4 regions of the Halomonas sp. B23F22_20 genome follow, and region 2 is predicted to be linked to each of the others. Evidence: riboswitches for the same ligand, from Rfam matches in the RefSeq annotation. Region 2 holds a riboswitch; each other region holds the start of a gene.
The links. A riboswitch is a leader RNA that binds a small molecule or an ion and turns the genes downstream of it on or off. The one in region 2 is predicted to bind thiamine pyrophosphate.
Positions count from the first base shown of each region.

Region 1: linked by a shared signal. The riboswitch ahead of ACGTN6_RS00870 (sodium:solute symporter family protein) and the one ahead of thiM (hydroxyethylthiazole kinase) in region 2 are both predicted to bind thiamine pyrophosphate.
Region 3: linked by a shared signal. The riboswitch ahead of ACGTN6_RS00860 (3-oxoacyl-ACP reductase) and the one ahead of thiM (hydroxyethylthiazole kinase) in region 2 are both predicted to bind thiamine pyrophosphate.
Region 4: linked by a shared signal. The riboswitch ahead of thiC (phosphomethylpyrimidine synthase ThiC) and the one ahead of thiM (hydroxyethylthiazole kinase) in region 2 are both predicted to bind thiamine pyrophosphate.

Region 1 covers NZ_JBIEKH010000001.1:191,648-196,248, forward strand. Annotated here, with positions in the region: gene ACGTN6_RS00865 (LLM class flavin-dependent oxidoreductase) at 1-541, shown strand, start outside; gene ACGTN6_RS00870 (sodium:solute symporter family protein) at 620-2,062, opposite strand; TPP riboswitch at 2,145-2,267, opposite strand; gene ACGTN6_RS00875 (ABC transporter ATP-binding protein) at 2,534-3,490, shown strand; gene ACGTN6_RS00880 (ABC transporter permease) at 3,487-4,260, shown strand; gene queF (NADPH-dependent 7-cyano-7-deazaguanine reductase QueF) at 4,264-4,601, shown strand, end outside.
Region 2 covers NZ_JBIEKH010000004.1:239,886-244,486, reverse strand. Annotated here, with positions in the region: gene ACGTN6_RS04645 (ATP-binding protein) at 1-1,172, shown strand, start outside; gene ACGTN6_RS04640 (hypothetical protein) at 1,282-1,572, shown strand; TPP riboswitch at 1,783-1,885, shown strand; gene thiM (hydroxyethylthiazole kinase) at 1,918-2,736, shown strand; gene thiE (thiamine phosphate synthase) at 2,726-3,358, shown strand; gene ACGTN6_RS04625 (cytochrome b/b6 domain-containing protein) at 3,449-4,012, opposite strand; gene ACGTN6_RS04620 (PepSY domain-containing protein) at 4,028-4,312, opposite strand; gene ACGTN6_RS04615 (DMT family transporter) at 4,415-4,601, opposite strand, start outside.
Region 3 covers NZ_JBIEKH010000001.1:186,848-191,448, reverse strand. Annotated here, with positions in the region: gene ACGTN6_RS00865 (LLM class flavin-dependent oxidoreductase) at 1-577, opposite strand, end outside; gene ACGTN6_RS00860 (3-oxoacyl-ACP reductase) at 580-1,356, opposite strand; TPP riboswitch at 1,390-1,483, opposite strand; tRNA gene ACGTN6_RS00855 (tRNA-Gly) at 1,865-1,939, opposite strand; tRNA gene ACGTN6_RS00850 (tRNA-Glu) at 1,965-2,040, opposite strand; tRNA gene ACGTN6_RS00845 (tRNA-Gly) at 2,155-2,229, opposite strand; tRNA gene ACGTN6_RS00840 (tRNA-Glu) at 2,257-2,332, opposite strand; tRNA gene ACGTN6_RS00835 (tRNA-Gly) at 2,356-2,430, opposite strand; tRNA gene ACGTN6_RS00830 (tRNA-Glu) at 2,455-2,530, opposite strand; gene msrB (peptide-methionine (R)-S-oxide reductase MsrB) at 2,698-3,099, shown strand; gene ylqF (ribosome biogenesis GTPase YlqF) at 3,175-4,143, shown strand; gene ACGTN6_RS00815 (pyridoxal phosphate-dependent aminotransferase) at 4,226-4,601, shown strand, end outside.
Region 4 covers NZ_JBIEKH010000001.1:28,045-32,645, forward strand. Annotated here, with positions in the region: gene thiC (phosphomethylpyrimidine synthase ThiC) at 1-1,415, opposite strand, end outside; TPP riboswitch at 1,493-1,605, opposite strand; gene tenA (thiaminase II) at 1,876-2,544, opposite strand; gene mdoH (glucans biosynthesis glucosyltransferase MdoH) at 2,834-4,601, opposite strand, start outside.

The DNA of each region.
Region 1 (4,601 bases), on a different contig from region 2:
CCGCGAGGCGCGGGTGCCGATCCTGCCGGGGCTCGTGACCTACGTCGGCTCCACCATGCAAGAGGCCAGGGCCAAGCAGCGCGCCCTGGACGACTGCCTACCGGTGGCGGCCTCTCTGCGTCAGCTAGGGCTGTTCATTGACCAGGACTGCAGCGACTGGGAACTGGATGCGCCGGTGCCGAGCTTGCCGCCGCTGGACGAATTCCGTGGACCCCAGGGACGTTACGCCACCATCCTGCGCATTATCGCGAGCGAAAGGCCTACCCTGCGCGAGCTGCTGGGGCGGCTCGCCGCCGGTGGCGGCCATTGCACCATGATCGGCACCCCGGAGAGCATCGCCGATGAGATGGAGCGCTGGTTCCGCGGGCGCGGCGCGGATGGCTTCAACCTGATGCCACCGTCACTGCCGTCCGGAATCGAGGATTTCGTGGATCACGTGGTGCCGGAGCTGCAGCGCCGCGGACTGTTCCGCGAGGAGTACGAATCGGCCACGCTGCGCGGCCATCTCGGCCTCGAGCGGCCGGCGAACCTGCACGCCTAGAGATTTCCGGCGCTGGGCCGTTGACTTGCGCATGAAGAGCGCCCCGTCGCGGGGCGTTCGCGTGTCGACCGGCGACCATCATCCTTCGAAGCGTCGGGCGCCGGCGCTCAGCATCGTGAAGTCGAAGCGCGGCTTCGCCGGGAGCAGTGCCAGCAGTATCAGGCCCGTCGCCACCGGGGTGAAGGTGGCGAGCAGGAACGACTCCATCAGCGTGTCCAGCGCATCACCGGGAGCCGGGAAGATCGCCAGGCCGGCGACCAGGCCACAAAGGGTGGCGAGCACCGCGGCGCGCCCGTCGAAGCGGCGGTTGAAGAGCCCGAAGAACACCGGGAAAGCGGCCGCGCAGCACAGCAGGTCGGCCTGCAGGAACAGGTACAGCACGCTGTAGCCCTGGGCGGCCACGAAGGTTACCGGCAGCGCCAACAGGCAGATCAGCCAGCGCGACAGCCGCATCAGCCGGTGGCCGCTGGCCTTGGGCAGGAGGCGCCCGCCGTCGACGGCGATCATGCTCGAGGCGGCGCTGATGGTAGTGTCGGCGCTGCTCATGACCAGTGCCAGGCCAAGGACGATCAAGCCAATGGCGAACCAGTCGGGGATATCGGCCAGCAGCACGCTGAACAGCGCGACCGAACCGTCGCCGGGCAGCCCCAGTCCCACGAATGCCAACCCGAACAGGCCCATCACGAAGATCATCGGCGCGCTCAGCAGGCCACCGAGCAGGAAGCCCAAGCGCACGGCGCGGTCGTTTCGGGCGGCATACACGCGCTGCCAGTTTCCCTGGTAGAAGAGCCCGGTCAGCATCACCGCCAGGAAGAAGGTGAGGCCGGCCTCGAGCCCGCCCGGAGCGGTGATGTCCAGTAGTTGCGGTGCGGTGGCCTTGAGGCCGTCGAGGGTGGGAGCGACGCCGCCGGCGGCCTGCCAGCCGAAGATCAGCAGCGTGCCGAGCAGCGGCATGATCACCAGCATCTGCACCTTGTCGGTGAAGATCGAGGCGCGCAGGCCGCCGTAGAGGGTGTAGAGCAGGGTAGCGGCCATCACCGCCGAACTCGTCACCCAGAGCGGCACCGGTGCCAGCAGCCCGACCATCCTGGCGATGGCGGTGATCCCCGCGGCCAGGGAGATGAACAGGTAGAACAGCATGATGGCCAGGGTGAAGGCGTACATGGGGCGCCCGTAACGGGTCATCACGAATTCGGTGAGCGAGTGTCCGCGAGGGGACAGCTCGCGCAGGCGCCTGCCCAGGGGAATCATCACCAGCCGCGGCGCCAGTGAGCCCAGCGCATAGCCGGAAATCGCGGCCAGGCCACCCCAGGTGGCCGCCTGGGCAGGGCCGAACAGGATCCAGGTCCCCATCGTCGATGCCATCAATGTCAGCACCGTGGCGGTTGCGCCCTGGCTGTTGCGCGCGATGATGAAGTCTTCCAGGTTCTCCCGGTGACGACGGGCATACAGCATACCCGGCACGGCAAACAGGACGGCGAAGGCGGTGAGCCACCAGAGGGCATTAGCGGTTGCGAGCATTGCGTTCTCCCCAGCATGGAAACGCCCGGCACGATGCCAAGCGCCGCTGCGAGAGGGCGCGAATGCGTTGGGTGAGAAGCGTGGCAGAAGGCACTTCCTTCCCTTCGCCGGCATGATCCGGATCAGGTTCGAAGGGTTACCGTCGTCGCATGGCATTGGCGCGGCGACGGAGTCTCAGTCCGTCAGGACTCCCCCAGGAATGCGATCAAGCCTAGAGACCCGGCATCGCGGGGTCAACAGGGTCGGCGAACGCCAACCCGATTAGCATGCGAATCGTCAGGCCAATGGCGTAAGATGGGCGGGCGCGACCTTCGGGGACGGACGTGCGGAGGCGCGGATGGCCCTGGGCATCGCTTGAATTGCGCCGCGGCGCCCCCATCTCATAGCGCCCCACGTGCTGCATGGCGAGCCTGTCCGCCTGTTGCTGCGGGCAGGCGTGGCGCGACATTCATTTTCTGGACGGGATCTTTCATGGCCGAACCGGCTCTGTCCATCCGTGGGTTGACCAAGGTCTACGGCAATGGCTTCCAGGCCCTCAAGGGCATCGACCTCGACGTCGCCAGAGGCGACTTCTATGCCCTGCTGGGGCCCAACGGCGCGGGCAAGTCCACCACCCTGGGGGTGGTTTGCTCGCTGGTGCAGAAGACCGCCGGCAAAGTCTCGATCTTCGGCATCGACATCGACAAGGACTTCGCCCGTGCCAAGTATCATCTGGGTGTGGTCCCCCAGGAATTCAACTTTAACCAGTTCGAGAAGGTCATCGACATCGTGATGGCCCAGGCCGGCTACTACGGCATGTCGCGCCGCGAGGCTCTGCCACGCGCCGAGGAGCTGCTGCGCGACCTGGGGCTGTGGGACAAGCGCAACGGGAGTGCCCGCATGCTCTCCGGCGGCATGAAGCGCCGGCTGATGATCGCTCGTGCCCTGATGCACCGCCCCAGGCTGCTGATTCTCGACGAGCCCACCGCCGGTGTCGACATCGAGCTGCGCCGCAGCATGTGGGAATACATGCGCCGCATCAACGAGCAAGAGGGCACCACCATCATCCTTACCACCCACTACCTGGAGGAGGCCGAGAGCCTGTGCCGGCATGTGGGCATCATCAATCACGGCGAGATCATCCGTGACACCAGCGTGCGCGAGCTGCTTGCCGAGCTGGACACCGAGACCTTCCTGCTCGACCTGGCGCATCCGCTCGAGACGCTGCCGGCGATCGAGGGCTTCGATGTCCGGCAAGTGGATGACGCCCAGTTGTCGGTCATGGTGCATCGCGGCCAGCGCCTCAACGCCGTCTTTGATGCGCTGGGCGAGCAGGGCATCGAGGTGATGTCGATGCGTAACCGAGCCAACCGACTCGAGGAGATGTTCGTCTCCATGGTGGAAGACGGGAAGAAAACAGGGAAAGCGGACCAGGAGGTCAGTGCATGAACGCCACCCAGATCGCCATCGCCCTCTGGACGCTCGTGGTCAAGGAGATCAAGCGCTTCACGCGAATCTGGCCGCAGACCCTGCTGCCGCCGTCGATCACCATGACCATGTACTTCATCATCTTCGGCAACCTGATCGGTTCGCGCATCGGGGCCATGGATGGCTTCAGCTACATGGACTTCATCGTTCCCGGGCTGATCATGATGGCGGTGATCACCAACAGCTACTCCAACGTGGCGTCCTCCTTCTTCTCCAACAAGTTCCAGCGCAGCGTGGAGGAGATGATGGTTTCGCCGATGCCCAACTGGGTCATCCTGTCCGGCTTCGTGCTGGGTGGGATGGCGCGTGGCCTGGGCGTCGGCGTGATCGTGACCCTGGTGTCGCTGTTCTTCACTCGGCTCGAGGTGGCGCATCCGCTGTTGACCATCGTGGTGGTGGTACTGACCGCGGCGCTGTTCGCCATCGGCGGCTTCATCAACGCACTGCTGGGCAAGAAGTTCGACGACATCTCCATCGTGCCGACCTTCGTGCTGACGCCGTTGACCTACCTGGGCGGGGTGTTCTATTCGATCTCGCTGCTGCCGGCCTTCTGGCAGGGCGCCTCGATGCTCAACCCGATCCTCTACATGGTGAACGTCTTTCGTTACGGCTTTCTGGGCGTCTCCGACATTCCCGTAGGCTGGGCGCTCACCGCCATCCTGGCGTTCATCGTGGTACTCTTCGGCGTCGCCCTGTGGATGCTCGACAATGGCAAGGGCATCAGGAGTTAACCGATGGCACACGATCGACCCGAGACCCTGGCCGAGGCTCCCCTTGGCCGGGAATCTGCCTACCCCGAGCAGTATGATGCCGGGCTGCTCTACCCTATTCCCCGCGCCGCCAACCGCGCGCCGCTGGGTATCGAGGAGGGAGCCTTGCCGTTCGTCGGTGAGGACGAGTGGCACGCCTTCGAGGTCTCATGGCTCAATGCGCGTGGCAAGCCGATCGTCGCCGTGGCGCGTTTCCGGCTGCCGGCGGACTCGCCGCGGCTGATCGAGTCCAAGTCCTGGAAGCTTTACCTTAACGGCTTCAACCAGACCCGCTTTGCCTCTCGGGACGAGGTCCAGGCGAT
Region 2 (4,601 bases):
CGAGCCTCGACAGCGCGCTCCAGCGTGCCGAGTCGGGCGACTCGGCCATCGCCGGCCATCGCTACGAGGGCAAGGTGGCCTTCCAGGCCTGGCGCGGCGAGCGACTGCTGCTGCGCTCGGCCAGCGCCCCCTCTGCGCCGTTCACTGAACGCCGCGACGGCTACCAGGACGTGCGGCTGAACGACCGCGAATGGCGGGTCTTCGCCCTGAGCGCTTCGGACGACGACCTACGGGTGCTGGTCGGCGAGCGCGGCGACGTGCGCGGCGGGCTGGTCACCGACATCGCCCAGCGCACCCTGCTGCCGGACCTGCTGGGCCTGCCGGTACTGGCGGCGCTGCTGTGGTGGGCCATCGGCTGGGGGCTGCGCCCGCTGTCACGCATGGCCGCCCAGATCCGCAACCGCGATCCCCACAACCTCCAGCCGCTACCGGAGACCCCGCTGCCCCAGGAGCTGGCCACCATCGCCGGGGCGCTCAACCGGCTGCTGGGGCGGCTGCGCGAGCTGCGCAGCCGCGAGAAACGCTTCATCGCCGACGCCGCCCACGAGCTGCGGACCCCGCTGGCGGTGCTCGACCTGCATGCCCAGAACGCCCTGGCCACCCAGGACCCGGACGACCGCCGCGAGGCCCTGACCCAGCTGCGTGACGGCATGGCCCGCGCCACCCGGCTGGTCGGCCAGCTGCTGACCCTGGCGCGCCTCGAGCCCGAGCAGGAGGAGACCCCCGACCAGGACATCGACCTGCTGCACGAGGTGCGCGAGGCCCTGGCCGAGCTGCTGCCGCTGGCCACCGACCACGGCCAGGAACTGCACCTCGAGGCCGACGAGCGCCGCGACTGGCGGCTGCGCACCGAGCCCGGCGCGATCACCACCCTGGTCCAGAACCTGGTCGGCAACGCCATGCACCACTCGCCGGCCGGCGGACGCATCGACGTGGCTCTCGGCGGCGAGGCCGAGTGGCTGACGCTGCGGGTAGACGACCAGGGGCCGGGCATCCCAGAGCCCCAGCGGCGCCAAGTTCTGGCACGTTTTCACCGTGCCGGGCCGAGCGCCGGCGCCGGCCTCGGATTGTCCATCGTCGACCGTCTGGTACAGCGCCATGGCGGCCGCCTGTCGCTGGAAGAGGCGCCTGGCGGCGGCCTGCGCGTGCGGGTCTGGCTGCCCCGCGCCTGACACCGCGTCGTCATGTCCGACCCTTATCGTCGCTTAAGCCGACTTTAAGCCAACGCCGCTACCATGGCGTTATCGATCGGACAACGACAACCCGGACAGGAGCACCGTCATGCCCGCCATTCCCCCGACCTCCCTCGACGCCGCCCTGAGCCGCCCGCTGTGGCTGGCCCTCGGCGGCGCACTGCTGCTCGCCATCGAATGGCTGATCAGCCCCTGGGACGTGGGCAGCCTGCCGCTGGCGCTGATCGCCCTGGCCGCCGGCGGCGCCTGGCTGCTGCGCTCCCTGAACGCAGAATCCCACCTCGAACCCGAGGAGGAAGGCAACGGCATGACGGCTGATCTCCAGACCGTCTCCCAGGCCTGCCTGCTGAACCTGATCGTGCTCCAGCTGGCCGCCTGAGGGACCGCCCGTTATCTCGTCCTGGCGGGGCCGGCCCGGGGACGTCGCAGAGGGGGTTTTGGCCATGGATGGCCAAAGTAGCGCCCAGGGATGGGGACATAGCGCCCCTCGCGACCTGTACCCGAGACCGCTTTCCATGATCCCGATATGACGGTTGCACAGGTGGCTCCCCGCCGGCTTTACAAGCCCGAGACTAAGGGGGATAGTGAGGCCCGACGACAGGGGCGCCGGCACGGCAGACCGTTCCGGCTGAGAGGCACCCTCATCACCTGACCCGGATAATGCCGGCGGAGGGAGTCGTGCCGGCCCTCCCGGGCCTGCGCCTCCCGTCCGCCAGGAGGCCCGATGCAATCCCTCGATTACGCCTCGCACCTCGCTCGGGTGCGCGCGACCACCCCGCTGATCCACAACATCACCAACCACGTGGCGATGAACACCATGGCCAACGTGCTGCTGGCGCTGGGCGCCTCGCCAGCCATGGTCCATGCCCGCGAGGAGGCCGCCGAGTTCGCCGCTCTGGCCGGCGCCCTGACGCTCAATATCGGCACCCTCTCGCCCCACTGGCTGGACGCCATGGACGACGCCGCCCGCGCCGCCATCGCGGCCGGCACGCCTTGGGTACTCGACCCGGTAGCGGTAGGCGCCACTCGCTTCCGGCGTGAAGCCGGCGCCCGGCTGCTGGCGCTGGGCCCGACCGCGATTCGCGGCAACGCCTCGGAAATCCTCGCGCTGGCCCGGCAGGGCGGAGGCGGGCGTGGCGTGGACAGCACCGATACCGCCGCCAGCGCCGAGCGGGCCGCCGTAACCCTGGCCCGCGACAGCGGCGCGGTGGTGGCGGTCACCGGCGAGGTCGACCTGGTCACCGACGGCCGACGCCTGGCGCGGGTGGCCGGCGGCCATGCGCTGATGCCCCGCGTTACCACCCTGGGCTGCGCGTTGACCGGTGTGGTCGGCGCTTTCCTGGCCGACGCTGAGGATCCCTTCGAAGCCACGGTGGCAGCGCTGGCCGCCTACGCCGCCGCCGGCGAGACCGCTGGCGATACCGCCACCGGCCCGGGCAGCTTTGCCGTGGCCTTCCTCGATGCCCTGTACGCCCTCGACCCCGACACCCTCGCCACCACTCCCACCGGACACGCCCGCCTGGAGCTCACCGATGCGCCTTGATCTCTCCCTCTATCTGGTCACCGACCCCGAACTGTGCGCTGCCCACGGGCTGGAGAACACCGTGCTGGCCGCGGTGCGGGGCGGCGTGAGTGTCGTCCAGTTGCGCGACAAGCACGCCAGCGACGCCGAGCTGGTGCCGCTAGCGCGGCGCCTGAAGACCGGACTGGCCGGCAGCGGCGTGCCGCTGATCATCAACGACCGCCTCGAGGTGGCGCTCGCCAGCAACGCCGACGGCCTGCACATCGGCCAGGACGACGGCGAGGTCGCCGACGCCCGGGCAGCGCTGGGCCCGAACGCCATCCTCGGCCTCTCGGTGCAGACCCACGAGCAGCTGGCGCGGCTCGATGCGGCGCGGCTGGACTACCTGGGATTAGGCCCGGTCTTCGCCACCCCCACCAAGCGCGACCACGCCGCGCCGCTGGGCTTCGACGGCCTGGCCTCGCTCGCCGCCGCCAGCCCGCTGCCCACGGTCGCCATCGGCGGACTCAAGGCCGAGCACGCCGAAGCGGTATATCGAGCCGGCGCCGGCGGCCTGGCAGTAGTCTCGGCGATCTGCGGCACCCCGGACCCGGAGGCCGCGGCCCGGGCTTTTCCCCGCGTCTTTCCCCACGCCTTGTCGTAAAACACGGGCAGCACGCGCCGACCCTGCGCACGAAAACGGCCCCGCACGTCACCGTGCGGGGCCGTAACGGACTTGGAACTGCCGGCCGACTCAGGCAGAAGGCGGGGGCTCTTCGGGCGTCCGTCGATAGCCGTGGATCATGCCGGCGATGAGATTGTCGCGGCGCTTGCGGCTCTCGAGCACGGCGCCGAGCACATGCAGCGGCACTAGCACGGCGATGGCGTTGGCCATGGTCTCGTGCAGCACCTTGACCCAGCCCACGCCCCAGAAGCGCACCGTCTCCTCCATCATGTAGCCGGTCACGCCAAGCCCCAGCATCAGCGCCAGCAGAGTCAGCATCATCAGCGCCCCCAGCGGGGTGTGGGTGATGCGTGCCCGCTCCGACGCCGAGGCAGGAAGGCCGGAGAGGGTCCGCCGCAGCCGCGCCGGTGTCGGCCAGAAGCTCCGCCAGCGCGCCGGCCAGGGGCCGACGAAGCCCCACAGCAAGCGTACGGCGATCAACGCCACCAGGCCGTAGCCGATCCAGTCATGCCAGGCGCTGCCCTCCTCGGTAATCAGGTAGTTGGCCGCGAACCCGGCCACCAGCAGCCAGTGGACCAGGCGCACCAGGGGATCCCAGACCCGCACGCGGGCCCGCTGTGAAGATGTCGTCATGACGGGCTTCCCGGACTAGTCGTCGACTTCCTGCTTGACAATGTCACCGCTGACCGGATCGAAATAGATCTCGACGCGATGCTTCTGGTCGTCCCAGCCGTAGATCTCGTAGCAGCCGCCATCGGTGGTCTGGAAGGTCTTGATCTCGTAGCCCATCTCGTTAATGCGCGCACGCATCTCGTCGGCCGGCAGCCACTCGCTCTGGGGCGCCTCGCTGCAGGTGGGACTGGCCAGTGCCGAGACGGCGCTCAGTGACAGGCCCAGGGCCAGTGCGCCCTTCACGATGATCGTCTTGTTCATGGTGGGGTCTCTCCCGTGACAGTGGATGGCGACGGCGTGTCGCCATCCACGAGTCTGGCCGATTCGGCTTAAGCGCGACTTATCCCGGCCGGCACTGGAGCGTCACAGAGAGGGGCGGCGGTTCAGCGCCACGCGTCGCTCCTGATAGGCGATGGCCAGGCCGCTGACGATGATCAGGCTGCCGCCGGCAAACACCCAGGGGTCCGGCATCTCCCCCCAGAAGCCCCAGCCCAGCAGCACCGCCCACAGCAGGGCCGTGTAGTCGAAGGGCGCGGCGATGGCCGCCGGG
Region 3 (4,601 bases), on a different contig from region 2:
CGTGATGATGAATCTTGCGCACCTTGTGCGGATCGGCGTAGCGGCCCTGCCGATCGCGTTCGATGGCGTCGTCGGACCAGCTGTCCCAGAGCGCCAGTACGGTCTCGACGAATTCCTCGGCACGGGCATAGCGCTCAGCGTGGTCGGGCATCGCCGGATAGCCATGATTGCGCGCCTCGCCGTCGAACATCGAGGTCACCACGTTCCAGCCCACGCGCCCGCCGGAGATGTGATCCAGCGACCCCACCAGCCTGGCCGCGTGAAACGGTGTGTAGAAGGTACTCGAGATCGTGCTGATCAGGCCGATTCGCCGGGTCGCCCGACTCATGGCGGAGAGCGCGGTCAGCGGTTCGAGGTGCCAGTGAAAGCCGTCCTCCACGCTGCCGGCGCTCATGCCGTCGGCGAAGAACACCGCATCCAGCTTGCCGCGCTCGGCAGTGCGCGCCAGCGACTCGTAATAGGCGATGTCGCCGAGCCGCTCGGCGCAGGAGTCGGGATGCCGCCAGGCCGCGCGATGGTGGCCGCAGCCCATGACGAACAGGTTGATGTGCAGGGTCTCGTCGGAACTGCGCGGCATCATCATCCTTTCACCAGCCCGCCGTCGACGATCAGGTTCTGGCCGGTGACCGCCCTCGCCCAGGGCGAGGCGAAGAACAGGGCCGCGTCGGCGAATTCCTCCGGCGTGGTCACCCGGCGCAACGGCGTGTTCTGCGCGATCAGCTCGAAGACCGCTTCCGGGGTCGCGCTCGACGCGTCGGTGGTGCGCAGGAGCCCGCCGGAGATCATGTTCACGGTGATGTTATCGGGCCCCAGGTCATGGGACAGCGTGCGGGTCAAAGAGAGGAGCGCGGCCTTGCCGGCGGTATAGTCGTGATAGGGCACCACGGGGTTCTGGAACAGATTGGTGCCGATATTGAGGATACGGCCGCCACCGCGTTCGCGCATGCCGTCAAGCGCCGAGCGGGTGGTATTCAGCGCCCCGCGGTTGATGCCCTCGATCTGCTGGTTGAGGTGCGCCCAGTCCAGCGCGTCGGCGTGGGGACGCGCATCGCCATTGAAGGTGAACTCGGGCAGCGCGTTGTTCACCACGGTGGTGATCGGCGCGCCGAAGTGGCGACGGGCCCGCTCGAACAGCGCGGTGACCGCACCGGCTTCCCGCACGTCCGCCTGCACGGCCAGGGCCCGCTGCGGCGTCTCCTTCACCAATGTCTCGGCGGCCTCGCGACTCTGGAAGTAGTTGATCACCACCCGGGCGCCCTGGGCGAGGAACGCACGGCTCAAGTGCGCACCGAGGCCACGGGCACCGCCGGTAATGAGCACCACCTGTTCAGCGATCGGAAGGGGAGAATCGGCCATGGGAACTCCTTGGTACGCGGCAAAGGGCGCCGCGCTGGAGCCGGCCGACATCCCTTCGCCAGTGTGAACTGGATCAGGTTCAACGGGTATCATCTCAGCGGCGTCTGCCGCACCCCGTGTCTTGGTCGACCATAGCGCATTCACGTACGCAAGAACAGTCGGCCTCGCTTGGCGGCATCGACGGACGGAAGTGAAAGAACAGGGTAAGGGGTAAGGGGTAAGGGGTAAGGGGTAAGGGGTAAGGCAGACTAAAGCGAGAAAAACGACCCATCAGATCGGCATGCCGGATCGTGATCCGCGCCTGGATCGAGTGGGGAGGGATCGTAAGAATCTTGACATGGAGCGGGAAACGAGATTCGATCGGACCGGCGCCCCGGCTCGCGGCGTGAGCCTTGGCCAGACCGATTGAGGCACTGGAATTGAATGGAGCGGGAAACGAGATTCGACTGGGCCGGCACACCGGGTCGTGACCCGAGCCTTGGCCTACCGGATATTGCTACGTAGAAAATGGAGCGGGAAACGAGATTCGAACTCGCGACCCTCGCCTTGGCAAGGCGATGCTCTACCACTGAGCTATTCCCGCTCTACAGGAAGGAGACGATGCGAAGTGGCGTCCCATAGGGGGTTCGAACCCCTGTTACCGCCGTGAAAGGGCGGTGTCCTAGGCCACTAGACGAATGGGACGCAATCATTGCCCTAATGGACAAATGGAGCGGAAAACGAGATTCGACCGGGCTGGCGCTCCAGCTCGCGACCCTCGACCGCCTGACTTCCTAATCCAATTTCCCGAGGGAAGATTGGAGCGGGAAACGAGATTCGAACTCGCGACCCTCGCCTTGGCAAGGCGATGCTCTACCACTGAGCTATTCCCGCAGGTCTCGCATTGTCAAACATCGGAAGTGGCGTCCCATAGGGGGTTCGAACCCCTGTTACCGCCGTGAAAGGGCGGTGTCCTAGACCACTAGACGAATGGGACGCATCATTGCCCAAATGGACAAATGGAGCGGGAAACGAGATTCGAACTCGCGACCCTCGCCTTGGCAAGGCGATGCTCTACCACTGAGCTATTCCCGCACTCCGATATCTCATCGAGAAGAGTGGCGTCCCATAGGGGGTTCGAACCCCTGTTACCGCCGTGAAAGGGCGGTGTCCTGGACCACTAGACGAATGGGACGCTGTGTCTCGCCTCGTCGAGATGGCGCGTATATTACTGAGCCCCCTGGAAACTGTCAAGCACGGGGTGCTGCGCGACCTCAGCGTTGGTAGCCGAGGTGGAAAAAAACCGCCCTTCGGATGTCACAATGAGGTGCAGGCGCCCGCGACGCGATAAGGAGAAAGTCCATGCGCAAGAAGATAGAGAAGAGCGATGCCGAATGGCGTGAACAGCTCACTCCCGAGCAATATCACGTCACTCGGGAGAAAGGCACCGAACGCCCCTTCTCCGGAGACCACGGAGTCACCGACGAGCACGGCATCTATCACTGCGTGTGTTGTCACGCCCCGCTGTTCGAGAACGAGCACAAGTTCGACGCCGGCTGCGGCTGGCCGAGCTTCGACCGTCCGCTTGCCTCCGGCTGCGTTGAGCAGCATGCCGATTCGAGCCACGGCATGCAGCGCACCGAAGTAATCTGCGCCCGCTGCGATGCCCACCTCGGCCATGTCTTCCCGGACGGCCCGGCCGAGACCACCGGCCAACGCTACTGCATCAACTCGGTCGCCATCGACTTTCATCCCGGGGAATAGTCGAGCCCCGTCCTGAGGCGGCCGGCCATCTGCTATGATGGTCGGCCGTTTCATTTGGCAAGCAGGAGAGATGTGATGCTCGGCTGGTACCCGGGACACATGAACAAGGCACGTCGCCAGATCCTCGAGGCACTGCCGGAGATCGACGTGGTCATCGAGGTGCTCGATGCCCGTCTGCCCTACTCCAGCGCCAACCCCATGCTGGCGGAGCTCACCCGACACAAGCCGGTGCTCAAGATTCTCTCCCGGGCCGATCTGGCCGACCCGGCCCGCACCAAGGAGTGGACGTCTCACTTCGACGCCCAGGCCGACACCCGGGCGCTGGCGGTGACCACCACCCAGGCTCGCGAACTCAAGCGGATCCCCAAGCTGTGCCACGAGCTGGCCGGCCAGGTACGCGCCGACCGCGACGTACGGGTGATGATCATGGGCATTCCCAACGTCGGCAAGTCGACGCTGATCAACGGCCTGGCCGGACGCACCATCGCCAAGACCGGCAATGAGCCGGCGGTCACCAAGCGCCAGCAGAAGGTGCGCATCGGCGGGCAGGTGGCGCTGATCGACACCCCCGGAGTGCTATGGCCCAAGATCGAGGATCAGGCCAGCGCCTATCGCCTGGCCGCCAGCGGCGCCATTCGCGATACCGCCATCGACTACGTCGATGTCGCGGTGGTCGCCGCCGCCGAGCTGGCCAGGCGCTACCCCGAGGCACTCTCTTCGCGCTACAAGCTCAAGGAACTGCCCGCCTATCAGCCCAACCCGGATGCCGACCGGGTCGATGCCGACGGCGACGACCGCCTCGACCTGCTGGCGCTGGCCGGCTACGACGGCCATGCCATCCTGAGCACCATCGCCGGCAAGCGCGGCGGCCTGCGCCCGGGCGGCGAGGTCGATCTTCATCGCGGCGCCGAGGTGTTGCTGCACGAGTTGCGCGACGGCAAGCTCGGCCGGCTGACCCTCGAGACCCCCGCCGACATCCCGGCGGAGCCTCCCGAAGAGGATGCCAACGCCTCTGCGAGAGTCGACGACGAAGCGGCCAGCTGAACAACGCCCACACAGAGTTTCTCTCAGCCCAAAGACGCTATCCCCGCCGCCCCGCGGCCCTGGACCTCACTGGACACGACCCATGGACACTGCCCCGCTCAGGAAATCGCACAAGCTCGACAATGTCTGCTATGACATTCGCGGCCCGGTGCTCGACCACGCCAAGCGCCTGGAAGAGGAAGGCCAGCGCATCCTCAAGCTGAATATCGGCAATCCCGCGCCGTTCGGCTTCGAGGCGCCGGAGGAAATCCTCCAGGACGTGATGCGCAACCTGCCCACTGCCCAGGGCTATTGTGATTCCAAGGGGCTGTATTCGGCGCGCAAGGCGATCATGCAGGAGTGTCAGCGCAAGGGCATTCCCGGCGTGGGCATCGAGGACATCTTCATCGGCAATGGCGTATCCGAGCTGATCACGATCGCCCTGCAGTCATTGCTCAACGACGGCGATGAGGTGCTGA
Region 4 (4,601 bases), on a different contig from region 2:
ATGTGGTCGTAGCCCGGTGCGATGTCGGTGGTCAGCGGCCCCAGAGTGTAGAAGGGTGCCTCGTCGCACTCGGCAAGCTGCTTGTCCATGTTCTCCTTGATCAGGTGCATGGGCACGTGGCCGGGGCCCTCGATCATCACCTGGACGTCGTGCTTCCAGGCGATGCGGGTCAGCTCGCCGAGGGTCTCGAGCTCGGCGAACTGGGCCTCGTCGTTGGCGTCGGCCACCGAGCCCGGGCGCAGGCCGTCGCCCAGCGAGAAGGCCACGTCGTAGCGCTTGCAGATCTCGCAGATCTCCTCGAAGTGCTCGTAGAGGAAGCTCTCGCGGTGGTGGTAGAGGCACCACTTGGCCATGATCGAGCCGCCGCGGGAGACGATGCCGGTGGTGCGCCTGGCGGTCAGCGGCACGTAGCGCAGCAACACGCCGGCATGGATGGTGAAGTAGTCGACGCCCTGCTCGGCCTGTTCGATCAGGGTGTCGCGGAACACTTCCCAGGTCAGGTCCTCGGCCACGCCGTTGACCTTCTCCAGCGCCTGATAGATGGGCACGGTGCCGATCGGCACCGGGGCGTTGCGGATGATCCACTCGCGGGTCTCGTGGATGTTGGCCCCGGTGGAAAGATCCATGATGGTGTCCGAGCCCCAGCGGATGCCCCAGGTCATCTTGTCGACCTCGTCCTCGATGGAGGAGGTCACCGCCGAGTTGCCCAGGTTGCCGTTGATCTTCACCAGGAAGTTGCGCCCGATGATCATCGGCTCGGACTCCGGGTGGTTGATGTTGCAGGGGATGATGGCACGGCCGGCGGCGACCTCGTCGCGCACGAACTCCGGGGTGATTTCTTCGGGCAGGCGGGCGCCGAAGCTCTCGCCCGGGTGCTGGTGGCCGAGGATGCGCTCGACTTCCTCGGTCCCGAGGGCTTGCCTGCGTTGATTCTCGCGGATGGCGATGAACTCCATCTCGGGGGTGATGATGCCCTGGCGCGCATAGTGCAGCTGGGTGACGTTCCGGCCTTCCTTGGCGCGCCGCGGCGTGCGCGTCAGGTCGAAACGCAGCGGGGCGAGCATCGGATCGTTGGCCCGGCGGCGGCCGTACTCGGAGGTCGGGCCGTCGAGGAACTCGGTGTCGTCGCGGGCCTCTATCCAGCCTCGGCGCAGTTCCGGCAGGCCGCGGCGCAGGTCGATGTCGGCCTCGGGGTCGGTGTAGGGGCCTGAGGTGTCATAGACCAGCAGCGGCGGGTTCTGCTCATCCGGGCCCACGCCTGAGGTGCGGGTCGGCGAGAGGCTGATCTCGCGGAAGGGCACGCGAATATCGGGGCGCGAGCCCTCGACATAGATCTTGCGCGAGCCCGGCAGGGCCTGGACGGCGGCGGCGTCGACGCGGGCGCTCTCGGCGAGGAAATGATCGGTCTTTGCCATCGGTCGGTCTCCCTTTGCTTGGGTAGTGTTATCAGGGAGGACAGCTGGGGAGGACATTGGCCGCAGGCACCGAGCCCGGCGGCGTGTCGCTTGATCCCTACGCTGGTCCTAGCCAGTTCAGGTTCAACGGGACCCATGCTCGAGTGCTGCATGATCTCAGCCGTCTTCAACGGCACCCCGTCAAGCGTGGTGGTGCCCGCCGCGATGGCGGGCCGTGTCATCATCTTTTATCTGGTGCATGTGGCCCGGGGCTGATCCGGCGACAGGTCTACGAGGGGGCGCTGTGAATACCTCCCTGTACGCTACCGACGCCCTGCTGCGCTCTCGCGTCCTGCTCCGCTTGCAGGGCCGGTGCTGGCCATCCTTGGCCAGCCCGTTCGGAGCAGTGCTCCTCACCCCTGGCGTAGGACCCCCTCTACGACCCGTCCCCGGCGCCCCTGATTCAGCCGGCAGGTATCTCTCAGTCCGCGCGATCCAGCCCCATCTGCCAGAAATCGATCTCCAGCCGGGTCGCGTCGCGGAACAGCCGTGCCAGTTGCTCGAAGCGCGCCGGCGTCACCTCGGCAAGCCTCGCGTCCAGCCAGGCGATCTCGGCGCGCATGGCGGCCTGGAACTCCTCGCTCTGGTACATGGCGATCCAGGGCTCATAGGGGTTGGCGTCGCCGCGCACGGTGAACGGCTGGGCCTGAAGCCAGTTCGCGATCTCGCCATAGCCGACCAGGCAGGGCGCGAGCGCCACCCGCAGGTCGAGCAGGTCGCCGCGGCTGCCGGCATCGAGCACGTAGCGGGTGTAGGCCAGGGTGGCACGGGCTTCGGGCAGGGCTGCCAGGTCGTCTTCGGTGATGCCCCAGTCGCGGCAGAAGCCGCGGTGCAGGTCCAGTTCGACGTCGAGAATGGTCTTCAGGCCGTCGAAGGCCTGGTTCAATTCGGTCAGGTCGCGGCTCTTGTAGGCGGCCAGGGCGTAGGCACGGGCGAAGTGGATCAGGAACAGGTAGTCCTGCTGCAGGTAGTGGCGGAAGGCGTCGCCCTCGAGTGTACCGGCGCCGAGGGTGCGCACGAAGTCATGCTCGATATAGGCGCGCCAGTCGTCCTGGCAGGCGGCGGTGAGATCTCTGAAGCGGTAGCCCATCTTGCCTCCGTTGCGATCGGGATCCGGAGGGTGGGCACAGGGGAATAGGGAGGCAGGGCCGGCGAGAACATCGAGGAGGTGCCGGTCCCTCCGCCTGATTCCCTACGCCGGTTCACGTGCGGCCGTGCCGCACCCACCCGGATCAGGTTCCACGGGACCAGCGCTTGGGCTCTCGGACTCTTGCGAGTTCCTTCTCAGTGAGCCTGCGCCATCTCAGCCGGTTCCACCGGCACCCCGTCAAGCGAGTCGAGCCAGTCTAGCAGGTTGGTCGCGGACGAACACCCCCGGGTCATTCCCCGAGGGTGGGCCGCCTCTCGGTGACCGGCGGCCGGGCCCAGTCCCGGGTGAAGGATTGGGTCGGCATGTCGCAGGGCCGCTCGTTCGGTGTTGGCGAGGGCTCGAGGCCGTCCTCGACCACCGGCGGCGGAGTCTCGTCGCGCAGCACCGGCGGCGGTGCCGTCTCGCTGGGTACCAGCAGCAGGCCGCGTCGGCGTAGCCCGCGGCCTAGGGACAGGCTGCTGCTCCATCGCACTAGCGGGGCGGCCAGCATCAGGCCGAGCCATACCGGGGTCAGCCACCAGAAGAAGGTCGGTGTGTACCACCAGGTAATGCCGGCCCACAGGGCGCCGGCCAGGGTGCCCGGCCAGGTATGGCGCAGGGCCTCGCGCCAGGGCAGGGCGCGCCCCTCGCGGGACTGGGGATCCCAGGCCACGGTGCGGCCGCCGAGCACCTCGATCACGAAGCGGCTGTGAAAGACCATCATCAGCGGCGCGATCAACATCGCGAACAGGGCCTCCAGCACGGCGCTGGCCACCAGTCGGGCGCGTCCGCCGTGCTGGGCCGGGTTGCGTCGCAGGGCCAGGCAGACGCCCAATACCTTGGGCATCAGCAGCATCGCCAGGGTACCGCCGAGCAGCGGCATGATCAGGTTGGGCGGGGCGATCGGCCAGTCGGGGAACAGCTGGGCATTGGAGGTGAAGAAGTTGGGTTCGATCAGCGCGCGCATCAGGGCGTCGATGGTGCTGACCACCAGGATCGCCAGCCAGATCAGCGACGACAGGTAGGCCAGGGCGCCGCACAGGAAGTGCACGCGGCTGAGCATGTGCAGGCCGCGCCCTCCCAGCAGGCGCAGGTGCTGCAGGTTGCCCTGGACCCAGCGGCGGTCGCGCTTGGCATAGTCGAGCAGATGGCTCGGCATCTCCTCGAAGCTGCCGCCGAGGTCGGTACGCATGCGCACCTCCCAGCCGGCACGTCGCAGCAGGGCTGCCTCGACGAAGTCGTGGCTGAGGATGTCACCGCCCAGCGGGGGGCGGCCGGGCAGCTCGGGCAGGCCCGCATGCCGGGTGAAGGCCTCGACGCGCAGGATAGCGTTGTGACCGAAGTAGTTGGCGGCGTCGGACTGCCAGAAGCTCAGCCCGGTCGCCAGCATCGGCGAGTAGACCGCCGCCGCGAACTGGTTGGCGCGGCCGAACAGGCTGTCCTGACGGATCGGGATCGGTACCGTCTGCAGCAGGCCGAGCCGTGGGTTGGCCTCCATCTCCGTGATCAGTTCCTGCACGGTACTGCCGCTCATCACGCTGTCGGCATCCAGCACCAGCATGAAGTCGTAGTGGCGCCCCCAACGTCGACAGAAATCGCCGAGATTGCCGGCCTTGCGCCCGGCGTTGCTGTCGCGATGCCGGTAGTGGAGCCGGCAGTGATCGGCCAGCCGCTGCTGCAGGGTCGCCAGGACGGCTTTTTCGCGGGCCACGATGGCGGCATCGGTACTGTCGCTGAGCACGAAGACCTCGATGTGGCGATCGGGGGTGATCGGCGGCAGGTCACGGCAGGTCGCCTCGAGGCCGGCGGCGACCCGCTCGACGTCCTCGTTGTGGATCGGCATGACCAGGGCGGTACGCGAGTGGGCATCGTCGGGGCGTCGTGGCGACGATGCCCGAGCCAGGCTCAGCGGGTCGCGGCCGGCGAGCGTCAGCGTGAAGCCGATCACGCCGCTCCAGAAGGCGATGACGATCCAGCCGAAGGTGACGCCGAACAGCGCCAGGATGGCGAGTTCCAGG